Regions from separate parts of the Vibrio kasasachensis genome, predicted to be linked through region 3. Evidence: predicted binding sites of a transcription regulator. Region 3 holds the regulator's gene; each other region holds the start of a gene.

Region 1 (3,152 bases), on a different contig from region 3:
CTGAACCGTGCGGTTATACTCGGTGATAATCAGGTTTTCTTCTTGATTTTCAAGGCGTGACGGTGGGAAACCTATTGCGGAGCGTAAATCTATAATCGGCACCGACACACCACGTAGAGAAGCAACACCAGTGATATTGTAGTGAGCCCCTGGCAATTTAGTCAGTAGTGGCACTTTAATTACTTCACGCACTTTAAACACATTAATAGCAAACAATTGACGACTATTTAAACTAAATAGCAGCAATTCTAAACGGTTTTCACCGACCAACTTTGTTCGTTGGTCTACAGTGTTTAATACTCCGGTCATATCGATTCTCTACAGCAGGTTTCTGGATCGCACGATTCTTGTACCTCATTGAACAACAAGACTAAATCACTGACAGTTCAACGAGATAAATTCATTACCCTTCTATCACTTTCATAAGCAATAAGCCATCATATAGTGCCTGTTTTACGAGGGCAGCACCAGTCATAGTTGCTTGTTTGTAGAAGCGGGACTCAACTAACTCCAAATCTTGATGATAAACAGGCAAACTTTGTTCCTTTATGCACTTCTGAATCGCAGGATAAAGAACTTCTTTAGCTTGGTTGATTGCTCCACCTATGAGGATTTTTTCTGGGTTAAATAGGTTGATAACCAATGCCGCAGCTGCCCCTAAATATCGCCCCAAATTCTCAATCACATCGATAGCAAGTGCATCACCGTTCACCGCAGCTTCACAGATGTCTTCAACCGAGACGTCTTCGATAGCCGCCAACACAGACTCTTCACCGTTGGCAATGCGTTCAGTCACTTCGGTACGTATGGCTTGCGAGCTCGCAACCGTTTCTAAACAACCACGATTACCGCAATGACATAACCTCCCCTGAGGGTCAATCTGGATATGTCCTAATTCACCAATGTTACCGTGTCGTCCTTGAAGCACGCGACCGTCAAGAATAATCCCCGCCCCTAAACCATGGTGAATGGATATCAAAATTGAGTTATCGTTTTCTTGTGAATGACCAAATAACTTTTCAGCCAATGCCCAAGCACGGGTGTCATTAGCAACAAAAACAGGTAAGCCTGTCGCTTTGTATATTTCAGGACCAAGCGCGAGGTTTTCTACATTATAATGCGGCATTTGCAGCACAATGCCTTCCTCAGAATTCACTAAGCCAGGCAGCGTAATAGCAATACTAGTAACACGATCAAGTTGGTCCGAATAGGTTTGAAAGAACTCTTCGATTTCATGTAGAAGTCGAGCGAGTACGTCCTCCTGATCGATTTCGTGAATATCGATCTTCGTATCAATAAGAACATCACCACCTAACTCGTGTAGTGCAATGGTGAGATATCCACGACCAAGACGCATTGACAAAAACTGCCAGCCCTCGTTATTCACTTGTAGACCTACCGCAGGACGACCACGACTGATCGATTCTTGCACTGTCGTTTCGTGAATAAGATGGGCCTCGATTAACTCGCGAGTGATCTTCGTAATACTTGCCGGTGCAAGTAAACTCTGTTTCGATAAGTCGATTCGAGAAATGGGACCTTTTTGATCAATGAGTTTGTATACACGGCCAGCATTGACCTGCTTGATATGATCAATATGGCCTGGTTGAGCCATGTACATGAAAGAAACTCCGAGAATCAACAACTAATTAATTTTTTTACTTTGCGAAGTAATTGTGAAGCGCCTTGGTAGATTGCCGTGACAGGCATCACGTATAATACTAATTGTTTGTGTTCCCTGTCATATAGCTCAGCAAAAATTTGTCATGCGATCATGTTATTTTGCGGCGAGAAAAAAATAGAGTTTTAGATGCTCCGCACAATTTTGAACGAGTTTTAACCACAAATTCATCAAGAAACTTGCTGTTGATCGGAAGCTATTTCAAATTGAAAGGCATATTCAGTTGTGTCACGCCACACTGATCGAATGTCTCTACGCAGCGAAAACCAGCATCAAGCCCAAGTTGATAATCATGTAATAACTCTTCCCTATCGCTCATCAAAGAACTTGATAACAGCGGCTGAGCTGGCTTAATTTGAACGATATAGCAATCGTCTGGAGGGGTAAGTAAGAATTTTCGAGTGAGTGAATAAGTCTGATAATGGACCATCAACATATCCATTAAACTGGAGTCAAAATTATCACCTAATAGATGACTTATACGGTAAATATCATCCGCTCCAAATAACCATCGTCCTCCGTTAAGTGATGCTAACAGCTGTTGTTGTTGCTTTGAACGTTGAATACGGTCATTAAAAAAATCGTTCCAATCCGTCTTCCACTGCGTTAACTTCTGTTGCCAATGATCTTGAACCAGATTTAAGGGATCTCGATACCACTCAACATCATCTTGAGCACTAACTAAAGGTTCAGGGACTGGCACTTCATCCCCTTCGGTGCGAATCACAACAATACAGCGCGCACCTTGGCGCCATGCTTCTTGGACTGGAATGGAAGCTGAAACGCCACCATCAATGTAGCTGCCATGCTGAAACTTAACTTCATTGTCATATAGGCGCGGAATAGCGCAGCTGGCGATCAATACCTTTTTCCAATCATCATCAAGCATCGGCAAATAGCGATCTATCAAAAGCGAAGAATCTGTCACCGCCGCATACGCCTGGCGTGAACCAAGCACTCTACGACCCATGTCTATATCAAGCTGGTAAGGATATTCACTGATTTTATCTAACGCCCAATCTAAGCCTAAATATTGCTTACGACGAATATAGCTAAATAAGTGAAAGAACTCCGAAGAAGTGGTGAGGTCAAGAATAAATGAGCGCCCGATCCCTTTCTGACGGCACAGATAAGCCGATAAATTAAGTGCCCCGGCAGAGGTGCCGTAAAAGCGATGGAATGGGTCAAAATCAGAGAGGAGAAAAGCGTCTAATACACCAGCGGTGAAGATTCCTCTTTGCCCACCACCTTGGGCGACTAGAGCGTTAAGTCCGTTGGTGTACTTGGAGAGTCGATCGATGTCGACCAAACTAGCAGTGTTAGTAATTACACCACTGTTATTCATGACTAAAGTCTCTAAGCTGCCGCAATAGCAACAACACCATAGCTAATTAAAATAGCAAAAATCGTTGCTGTGATAATCAAAGCATATTTTAGATCAGATTCCATAAGCACCTCCATATAAGCTTAA
Region 2 (3,152 bases), on a different contig from region 3:
CAGCGAAAACGCTGACGGCAGAAAACGCCGATAAAATCGGTATCAATCGCGAACAGTGCCTACAAAATTTACAAATACTTCGTCAACATCCCGAGATCCGAGAGAAACTGGTTGGTGTCTTCAATGTCAATCGTGAATTCGATGGAAGCCAAGATGTTGATAGCCAACTTTACGACAACTTTTTCTCTCCAGCTGATCGCGCCGCGATGGATATCATTCGTCAAACACAGCCAGAACAACTCGGTGGATTAGATATCACCTTTAAAGATTCACGTATCGAACCTCTGCTTTTTAGATACCGAGCTCGACATTTCCCATGGACGCTAGCTGAACAAGAACAACAACGTTGGTTGAACCACAGCCGTGACTACTTCCAAAGTCGTATAGACGACTACATGCTAAATCTTGAAAACTTAGTGTACGAACATGAAAGTGATACAAAAAAAATTAATCTATTAAAATCTGTGTACCAGTACGTCGAGAAACTTGTCTCTTAACTCATCTTTGAGTACGACTTTTCTCGGTGATATTTCGCTAATGGCGCACCAATATGGCTCAAATTTTACTTAAATATGCAGTGTCTATGGGACTGATCCTTCTCTGTCTCATGGCTGGCGTTAACATTCAAGATTTATTGGGAACTTCAATTCCTGGCAGTATCATCGGTATGTTAATTCTGTTTGGATTAATGGCGGGAAGGCTCGTTCCCGCTGAATGGGTGAGACCCAGTGCTAACCTATTTATTCGCTACATGATTCTTTTGTTTGTTCCTATCAGTGTCGGGTTGATGGATCATTTCGACTCTCTCATTAGCAATGCGCTACCGATCTTGGCGGCGGCGGTAGGCAGCACATTTATCGTGCTCATCGCACTGGGCTTGCTGCTTGACCGTTTATTAAAGCGAGGACATAAGTAATGTGGATGCTCGCTACTATTGTCGTGTTTTTCTTGGCACGTTGGATTAGTCGAAAATGCAATACGCCGATCATGAACCCATTGCTGATAAGTATTTCAATACTGATCCCACTACTGACCTATTTCAAAATACCTTTCGATGCTTATTATGCAGAAAACGAATGGCTCAGTTTTATGTTGCAACCAGCAGTGGTTGCGCTCGCCTACCCTCTATATGAACAACTTCCTCAAATTCGAGCCAATTGGCGTATTGTGATGCTGGCTTGTGGCGTGGGAAGTATTATGTCGATGCTAAGTAGCACTCTAATTGCTGTTGCATTGAAAACAGACTTATCCCTTATTGCAAGTTTACTGGGCAAATCCGTCACAACTCCAATCGCGATGGAAGTCTCAAGAAACTTAGGCGGAGAGCCCGCGATTGCGGCCATTCTTGTATTGCTAGTTGGACTGTTCGGTGCCATTTTGGCCTACCCAATCTACAACATGCTAAACATCACCCACCCTATTGCTCGAGGTTTAACCATGGGCACGGTTTCTCATGCATTAGGCACGGCAACTTGTGCAGAAAAAAATGGTGAAGATGCGGCGTTTAGCTCATTAGCACTGGTTCTCTGTGGTGTCATCACATCGATTATCGCCCCAACGTTCTTTGGATTTGCGCTTTGGTTAAACACATAGTTCAAAATCTGTTCTAACACTATCTTAAAAGGTCACCAATCTTGTGTGACCTCACTCTAATTATGTAATAATGAAATCCATTACATTTTATATATTGATTTACATCACAGTTTAATCTTGATGCCACCATAGAATGTAAACATAAAGATAAATAGAGCTCAGCCTCTAAATATCACTACCGCATTACTAAAGGATTTCTTATGAGAAGCCGTATCAAACTGGCATTAAAAAATTTACCTTCAACAGTTGAGCACTTCTTAACACCAGTAGTAATGGCTGATGAGTTTGATGCAACACTTAGCTCTGAGCAATATAGCCATCTTTTGGAAGTTTCGGGTCTTACAGACGCCGAATTACGCGTTGCTTTACTTCCTCTCGCAGCAGCATACTCCTATGCATCCATCTCCAACTTTTACGTTGGCGCGATTGTACGTGGTTTATCTGGCAGGCTTTACTTTGGCGCTAATCTTGAGATTTCAGGTGCGCAACTTGGTCAAACGGTTCATGCTGAACAATCGGCCATTAGCCATGCATGGATGAAAGGTGAGCACGGGTTGTCTGATATCACTATTAATTTCAGCCCATGTGGTCATTGTCGTCAATTCATGAATGAGCTAACGACTGCGGATAAGCTTATTGTTCAGTTACCAGAGCGCAATGAAATGACATTGCAGCAATACTTGCCTGAGTCATTTGGTCCCGCCGACCTTGGTGTTGAATCTGGATTAATGACGCACACTGACCATGGTCAGACGACACAAGATGAAGACCCTCTCGTCATTTCTGCTCTCTCAGCCCTAAATCGTAGCCATGCTCCGTATACAAACAACTTAAGTGGGGTTGCTATTAAACTGCGCAATGGTAATGTTTATCAAGGTGGTTACGCTGAAAACGCGGCATTTAACCCTAGCTTGCCACCGTTGCAAGTCGCACTGTGTCAAATCTTGTTAGCCGGTCAAACATTTGAAACTATCGAATCAACTGCGTTAGTCGAAATGAGCAATGGCAGCATTAGCCACCTTGCTGATACACAAGCAACTTTGGAAGCGATCAACCCTGATATTCCACTGGCTTACTTAGCGATATAGTGGCGGTATAATTCGCTCGACTATTTTCAATAAAAAAAGGCGCCATTAAGCGCCTTTTTTATTAGAAAATGGATAATTACAGATCAAAAAATGGGGTCGGGTCTACTTCTAAATTGTGCGGCGCAATTGCTTTTAAAATTTTTACCGCGCTGTGCTTCAAATCGAGGTAGCTCACTTCAACATAACGTTTGTATTTTCGCGAGTAGAAGCATTTCACTTCTGGCTTCAACGGCTCGTCAGTGTTTGATGTCCAAATAATTCCCACTCGTCCATCATTGAGCTCCACCACCGAACCCACCGGAAACACACCAATACAGTTGATAAACTTATACACTAAATCTTTATCTAGATGATTGGGCGTCAAGCTTAATAATATTTTAAAGGCTTCTGCCGAACTCATACCTCGTTTATAACAGCGGTCAGCGGTTAAGGCATCGTAGATATCAACGATACTACTCATCCGCCCATGCA
Region 3 (3,152 bases):
GTACCGATTACGGCGAAATGGAAATCTCGCTGCAAGATAAAGTGGACCAAGTCAAAACTCAACTTGCGTCAGGCGAAGCGGCGATCGTTTTCTCTGAGCTACACGAAACGGTCGATATCCAACTCAGAAAGAAGTTTTAACTGTTTAAGCTTTTTAAACAGAACGTTAATCATGTTATATTGATACGTAGAATTTGTAACACCCATTCAAATATTAACAGGAACGTTATTTTTAGACAGGGTTTGTCATGTCAGCAAAGCATCCAATCATTGCCGTAACGGGTTCATCCGGAGCGGGAACCACAACTACATCTGAAGCCTTTCGCAAAATGTTCAATATGATGGACATAAAGCCTGCGTGGATCGAAGGGGACAGTTTCCACCGATTTACTCGTCCTGAAATGGACGTAGAGATTCGTAAAGCTCGCGATCAAGGTCGCCATATTAGCTATTTTGGTCCTCAAGCTAATGACTTTCCTGCTCTGGCGGATTTTTTCCATGAGTATGGTAACGATGGCACTGGTAAGGTACGCCGCTATCTACATACCTTTGATGAAGCCGTACCCTATAACCAAATGCCTGGTACTTTTACCCATTGGCAAGATCTTCCTGAAAATAGCGATGTGCTGTTTTATGAAGGATTACACGGTGGTGTGGTCGATGGTGACGTTAACGTTGCCCAGCATGTGGATTTTTTGATTGGTATGGTGCCAATCGTTAACCTTGAATGGATCCAAAAATTTGTCCGCGATACTCGTGACCGCGGACATTCTCGCGAAGCCGTTATGGACTCTATCGTTCGCTCGATGGATGACTACTTAAACTACATTACTCCGCAGTTTTCGCGTACCCACATCAACTTTCAGCGTGTCCCTACCGTCGATACATCTAACCCTCTTGATGCGAAAGGCATTCCAAGCTTAGACGAAAGCTTTGTTGTAATTCGATTGCGTGGCTTCAAAAATGTCGATTATCCGTATCTGTTAGCCATGATCGATGGTTCATTTATGTCGCGTCATAACACCCTTGTCGTTCCCGGCGGTAAAATGAGTTTCGCGATGGAATTAATCGTCAGACCAATTCTTCAACAATTAATAGAAACTGGGAAAATTGGCTAAATCACCGCGATTAAACACGATTACTTTTCATACCGTGATCATGTGCACGTTTTTGCTTAGAAAATAACATCCACTACTCGATTAAAATCAAGAAATAGTTCAGGAAAAAGGATACTATTTGAGGTCGAAACACAAGATAGCTTGCAGCACTACTGAAGTGCTCTTATCCTGTTTACTCCCAATTTGGGCTTAGCTACAACACGGAAAGCGCAAGCGTACCCTGCAGAGGAAGTGAGATATTATGGTTCTAGGTAAACCTCAAACCGATCCAACATTAGAGTGGTTCCTTTCACACTGTCATATTCATAAGTACCCATCAAAAAGCACGCTAATTCATGCGGGCGAGAAAGCTGAGACGTTGTACTACATCGTTAAAGGTTCTGTTGCGGTACTTATTAAAGACGAAGAAGGTAAGGAGATGATCCTTTCTTACCTAAACCAAGGTGATTTCATTGGTGAGCTTGGTCTATTTGAAGAAGACCAAGAACGTACTGCTTGGGTTCGCGCCAAGTCTCCTTGTGAAGTTGCAGAGATTTCATTTAAGAAATTCCGCCAACTAATACAAGTAAACCCTGATATTCTAATGCGTCTGTCTTCTCAGATGGCTCGTCGCCTACAAGTGACTAGCCAAAAAGTTGGCGACCTAGCATTCCTAGATGTAACCGGTCGTATCGCGCAAACGCTACTAAACCTAGCGAAGCAACCTGATGCGATGACTCACCCAGATGGAATGCAAATTAAGATCACTCGTCAAGAAATCGGTCAAATCGTGGGCTGTTCTCGCGAGACTGTTGGTCGTATCTTGAAGATGCTAGAAGAGCAGAACTTAATCTCTGCTCACGGCAAGACTATCGTTGTGTACGGAACTCGCTAAGTTACATTTAGTGGACAAGTCACATTGCAAAAGCCACCTTTCGGTGGCTTTTTTGTTTTCCATCTTTGACGGCTCATTCATTGAGTCAGTTGTTGGTAGTTTCTATATTAGTACTTTCAATATTGGTGCTTTCAAATATCTTATCGGCAGAAGCCGCAACAAAGCCTGGATACAACTGACCATCAGCCATTGGATACCGCTTGGCAAATTCGTAAAAACCGCCCGGTATCAACATTACACCGTCATCAAACTCAACATGAACACGATCTGCCATTGTTGAAGATTGCTCCAGTAGCACCTCTGCAGAACCTTTCACTTCCCCACCCGATTGGTTAATCACAAACCCCGTGGCTTTTAGGTAGTCATTCACTTGCTGCACTTCACTAAACTGCTTAAGTTGGTTAACACTAACCGTAAAATGATTCGCACCATAACCATGAGCAGCTAACCATGCTGCATATTCACTCTCTTGAGCCAATATAAGATAATCTTGATAGGGCAATTGCCATGGTCTACCTGAGTACAAAAACTCAACCCCTTGCATCTCACCTTGCTCAACCTGAGAAACCAATTGCTTAACGATACCTTGCAATGCTTCTGAGCATTCTTCCACTTTAAGTTGACTAATAAATACTTTCGGTTGAGTTGGGTCTGGATGCTGAAAGTGCTTAGCTACTAATTTTTTCGATTCAAATACGTAATCGCCCGCTTCCTGATAACCTAATTCAAGAAAAGGCTTCGCTAACACTTCCAATCCAACAGGCGCGACGTTAAAAGTTCGAAGCGCTATATGATCATTGAGTAATGGGTCATCTTCTTTAAGCAACTTATGAACGTTACCCGCAGATGGGCACAGACGAGAGGTGTAGTCTTGCCATAATAACTGGAACAGAACACTTGGTGTCATAGCGCCTCCTTGTCTCAATGTTGGTATTTGGCTTAATTCGACCACTACAGTGTAGTTCAGTGAAAATGTCAGGGTGCAGAAGTATTAACCTCTGTGAGCTACATCCGCACTTGCTACAAATGAATACCCGGGCTTAGTGTTTCAGGTAGCTCAGTTTGCTCACCTTCCATAGACGCCATAGGGTATGCACAATAATCTGCCGCATAGTAAGCACTAGGTCGTAAATTGCCCGACGCCCCCGGACCACCAAACGG
Region 4 (3,152 bases), on a different contig from region 3:
TCCACCCATACAACGTAGGTCGCCTTGCACAACGCATTCCTAAGCTACGCTCTTGTACACCTAAGGGTATTATTACCCTGCTGGGTCGTTACAACATCGATCTACGCGGTAAACACGCTGTGGTCGTTGGTGCATCCAACATTGTTGGTCGTCCAATGACGCTAGAGTTGTTACTGGCGGGTTGTACTACAACTACCTGTCATCGTTTTACCAAAGATTTGGAAAGTCACATTCGTCAGGCTGATGTTGTGGTGGTAGCAGTCGGTAAGCCTAATTTCATTCCTGGTGAGTGGATTAAGAAAGGTGCGGTTGTGGTTGATGTGGGTATTAACCGCTTAGAATCTGGCAAGCTAGTTGGTGATGTGGAATACGATAAAGCCAAAGAAAACGCGAGCTTTATTACCCCTGTTCCTGGTGGCGTGGGGCCTATGACGGTTGCAAGCCTTATTGAGAACACTATGCTTGCGTGTGAGCAGTTCCATACTAAGTAACTGGCTCCACACCAAATAGTTGAATTGAAAAAAGGGATGACATTGTCATCCCTTTTTTATTTAGGCTAGAAGAATCAAGCTAAGCGAATCACGAATACCCAATTGTCCAGAAGGAGTATTCGCGGGTTTCGCTAGCTTTGATAATCAATGAGCAAACTAGAGAGATAAAATCACACCCGCCAAAGAGGCACTCATTAGGTTCGCCATTACACCCGCAGCAATTGCGCGGAAACCATATTGAGAGATAAAGGTGCGCTTTTCTGGAACAATACTGCCCAAGCCACCAATCAGCATCGCCATAGTCGAAATATTGGCAAAACCACATAGCGCAAATGTCACAATCGCTTGTGAGTGCTCACTCAGTAATGGTTTAACTTCCATCAATTGAATGAAGGCTACGAACTCATTCACAACGATCTTATTACCAATTAGAGAGCCTGCGATGGTCGCTTCGCTCCATGGCACACCCAGTAGCCAAGCTACAGGGGCAAACAAATAGCCAAGGATCAGCTCAAAGCTTAGGTCGATACCAACTAAACCACCAGCCCAGCCTAACATGCCATTCAGAAGTGCAATCACGCTAACAAAAGCCAACAAGGTCGCGCCAACTGCCACTGCAATGCGCAAGCCTGCCATTGCGCCATCAGCCATAGCTTCAACTACGTTAGTTGCTTTTGGCATCTCAACGTTTTCTAGCTCAACTTCCGGTGCCAGTGTTTCGCTTTCTGGCATCATGATTTTTGCCATCAACAAACCTGCTGGCGCAGACATAAATGCCGCAGCAATCAGGTAGTTCAGATCAACCCCTAATGAGGCATAACCGACTAACGTACCACCAGCAACCGATGCCAAACCACAAGTCATCACAGTAAAGAATTGCGAATCCGTCATGTGCTTTAGATAAGGCTTAACCACAAGAGGTGCTTCAATCATACCAACGAAGATGTTAGCCGTTGCCGAAAGAGATTCAGCGCGCCCAATGCCTAATAGCTTTTGTAAACCACCACCGATCAGGTTGATCACTTTTGGCATCAAGCCAATGTGGTACAAACCTGAGATAAGCGCCGAGAAGAAGACGATGATACCCAATACGTTAATCGCGAAGGTGAAACCACCAGTCGCTAGACCACCGAAAAGAAAAGCGATGCCCTCTTGCCCGTAGTTGATTAGATTTGAAACTGCACCTGTCACGCTGTTTAGCGCGTCTTTGCCCGCCGGAACATAGAGAACAAGTAGAGCAAATGCAATTTGTAGCGCAAATGCCAACGAAACCGTTCGATAGTTAATATTTTTTCTATTTGTAGATAGTAGCCATGCAGTAAGCAAAATCGCTACGATACCAAAGATTGAGTTCATAAAATGAATCCGACAAAAAGGGGGGAACTGGAAGGCGTCGGATAATAGCGCCTAAAAAATGAGACGCAAGTCACGTTTGTTGCGAGGTTGTATAATCGGTTGTTTGTTTTATGAGCAATCATTTAACGTGCTGTTTTATAACAAGATAAACGATTGCTAAATGACATTATTTCCAAACGGAAAATATGTTTCTAGCTTCAGAAATAATAGTTAAACATTCGGGCGGCTAATATAAGGCGCTAATTGGTTATCCCAATGGCAAGGTGAGCCGATTTTTTGTTTGATGAACTCGATCACAGCTGAGGTCTTTTTCGGCATGTAATGGCGGCTCGGGTATACCGCATAAAAAGGCATACTTTGGCTCGCTCGCCATTCTGGCAGTAATTGAATAAGTTGGCCTTGCTTGAATTCATCACGGATCAGATACGTAGCTAGGTAGGCAATCCCCCACCCTGCAACGGCAGCATCACGTACTGCCTCGGCAAGATCAACCGAGTAATTACCGGTTACTTTCACGGCTAACTGCTGTTGTGCGTTACTAAATGTCCAGTTGGTATAATCTCGTTCCCAGCTACGGTATATCAAGCAGTTGTGCTCTGCTAATTCTTGCGGGTGCTTGGGTGCGGCATTGTGCATCAAGTAATCTGGCGAAGCTGCTACCACAAATTGGCAGTCCGCAATGCGTTGCGCCACATAGCCTTCCGGCAAGCGTTCATTATTGGTGATCCAAAGATCCAACCCTTCTTCGAGCATATCGACCTTATAATCAAACAGATGTACTTCGACTTGCAGATCAGGGTGCTGTGCGCGCAGCTCTTGAATCGCTGGGATGATGTGCAGCGTACCAAAAGATTGCGAAAGACCAATTTTAACCAAACCTTCTACTTCGTCTCGCTGGCTTTCAATTTCTGTTTGCGCTTCATCAATGGTTAAAACGATCTGTTGGCAATGGCGATAAAAACGCTCACCCGCCTCTGTTGCGGTGAAGCTGCGAGTGGTGCGCTGAACTAATTTGACCCCAACCGATTTTTCTAAAAGCGCCAGTTGTTTACTCACATGCGAAACTGACACGCCTAAACTTTTAGCCGCTAGGGTGAAATTTTTATGTTTCAGTAACGCAGCAAACACGACCATTTGAGCAGCTCTATCTGACAGCACATTGTCTCCTAGAAAAACAAAGGGGCTCAATGAGCCCCAAAAAATCGTTTAAACTAACAATCTAATCTAACGTTATACGATCAGCCAAATGGCTTACCGCCAACGCGAAGTAGTAAGAGCGGTTCCACTTCATTAGCACATTGTAGT

Evidence for each region. Region 3 encodes CRP, which controls carbon source genes, mostly activating them, when cyclic AMP is high. Its sites were predicted from a motif close to TGTGANNNNNNTCACA; they were not measured.
Region 1: mlc (sugar metabolism global transcriptional regulator Mlc) is a predicted target of CRP. The motif match lies at 1,699-1,714, and genes of this name have one in related genera.
Region 2: cdd (cytidine deaminase) is a predicted target of CRP. The motif match lies at 1,638-1,653, and genes of this name have one in related genera.
Region 4: L4C38_RS01735 (NupC/NupG family nucleoside CNT transporter) is a predicted target of CRP. The motif match lies at 1,907-1,922, and genes of this name have one in related genera.

What each region holds. Positions count from the first base shown of each region.
Region 1 covers NZ_JAKJTB010000008.1:413,984-417,135, reverse strand. The annotation lists gene L4C38_RS02310 (chemotaxis protein CheV) at 1-309, opposite strand, end outside; gene mlc (sugar metabolism global transcriptional regulator Mlc) at 404-1,621, opposite strand; gene L4C38_RS02300 (patatin-like phospholipase family protein) at 1,878-3,026, opposite strand; gene cydH (cytochrome bd-I oxidase subunit CydH) at 3,038-3,130, opposite strand.
Region 2 covers NZ_JAKJTB010000012.1:20,409-23,560, reverse strand. The annotation lists gene sbcB (exodeoxyribonuclease I) at 1-497, shown strand, start outside; gene L4C38_RS08920 (CidA/LrgA family protein) at 551-916, shown strand; gene L4C38_RS08915 (CidB/LrgB family autolysis modulator) at 916-1,593, shown strand; gene cdd (cytidine deaminase) at 1,794-2,681, shown strand; gene L4C38_RS08905 (cyclic di-GMP phosphodiesterase) at 2,758-3,152, opposite strand, start outside.
Region 3 covers NZ_JAKJTB010000014.1:51,774-54,925, forward strand. The annotation lists gene L4C38_RS12125 (YheU family protein) at 1-140, shown strand, start outside; gene L4C38_RS12130 (phosphoribulokinase) at 248-1,117, shown strand; gene crp (cAMP-activated global transcriptional regulator CRP) at 1,359-1,991, shown strand; gene L4C38_RS12140 (DUF1338 domain-containing protein) at 2,077-2,898, opposite strand; gene astD (succinylglutamate-semialdehyde dehydrogenase) at 3,012-3,152, opposite strand, start outside.
Region 4 covers NZ_JAKJTB010000008.1:288,210-291,361, reverse strand. The annotation lists gene folD (bifunctional methylenetetrahydrofolate dehydrogenase/methenyltetrahydrofolate cyclohydrolase FolD) at 1-491, shown strand, start outside; gene L4C38_RS01735 (NupC/NupG family nucleoside CNT transporter) at 648-1,847, opposite strand; gene L4C38_RS01730 (LysR family transcriptional regulator) at 2,058-3,005, opposite strand; gene L4C38_RS01725 (lytic murein transglycosylase) at 3,067-3,152, opposite strand, start outside.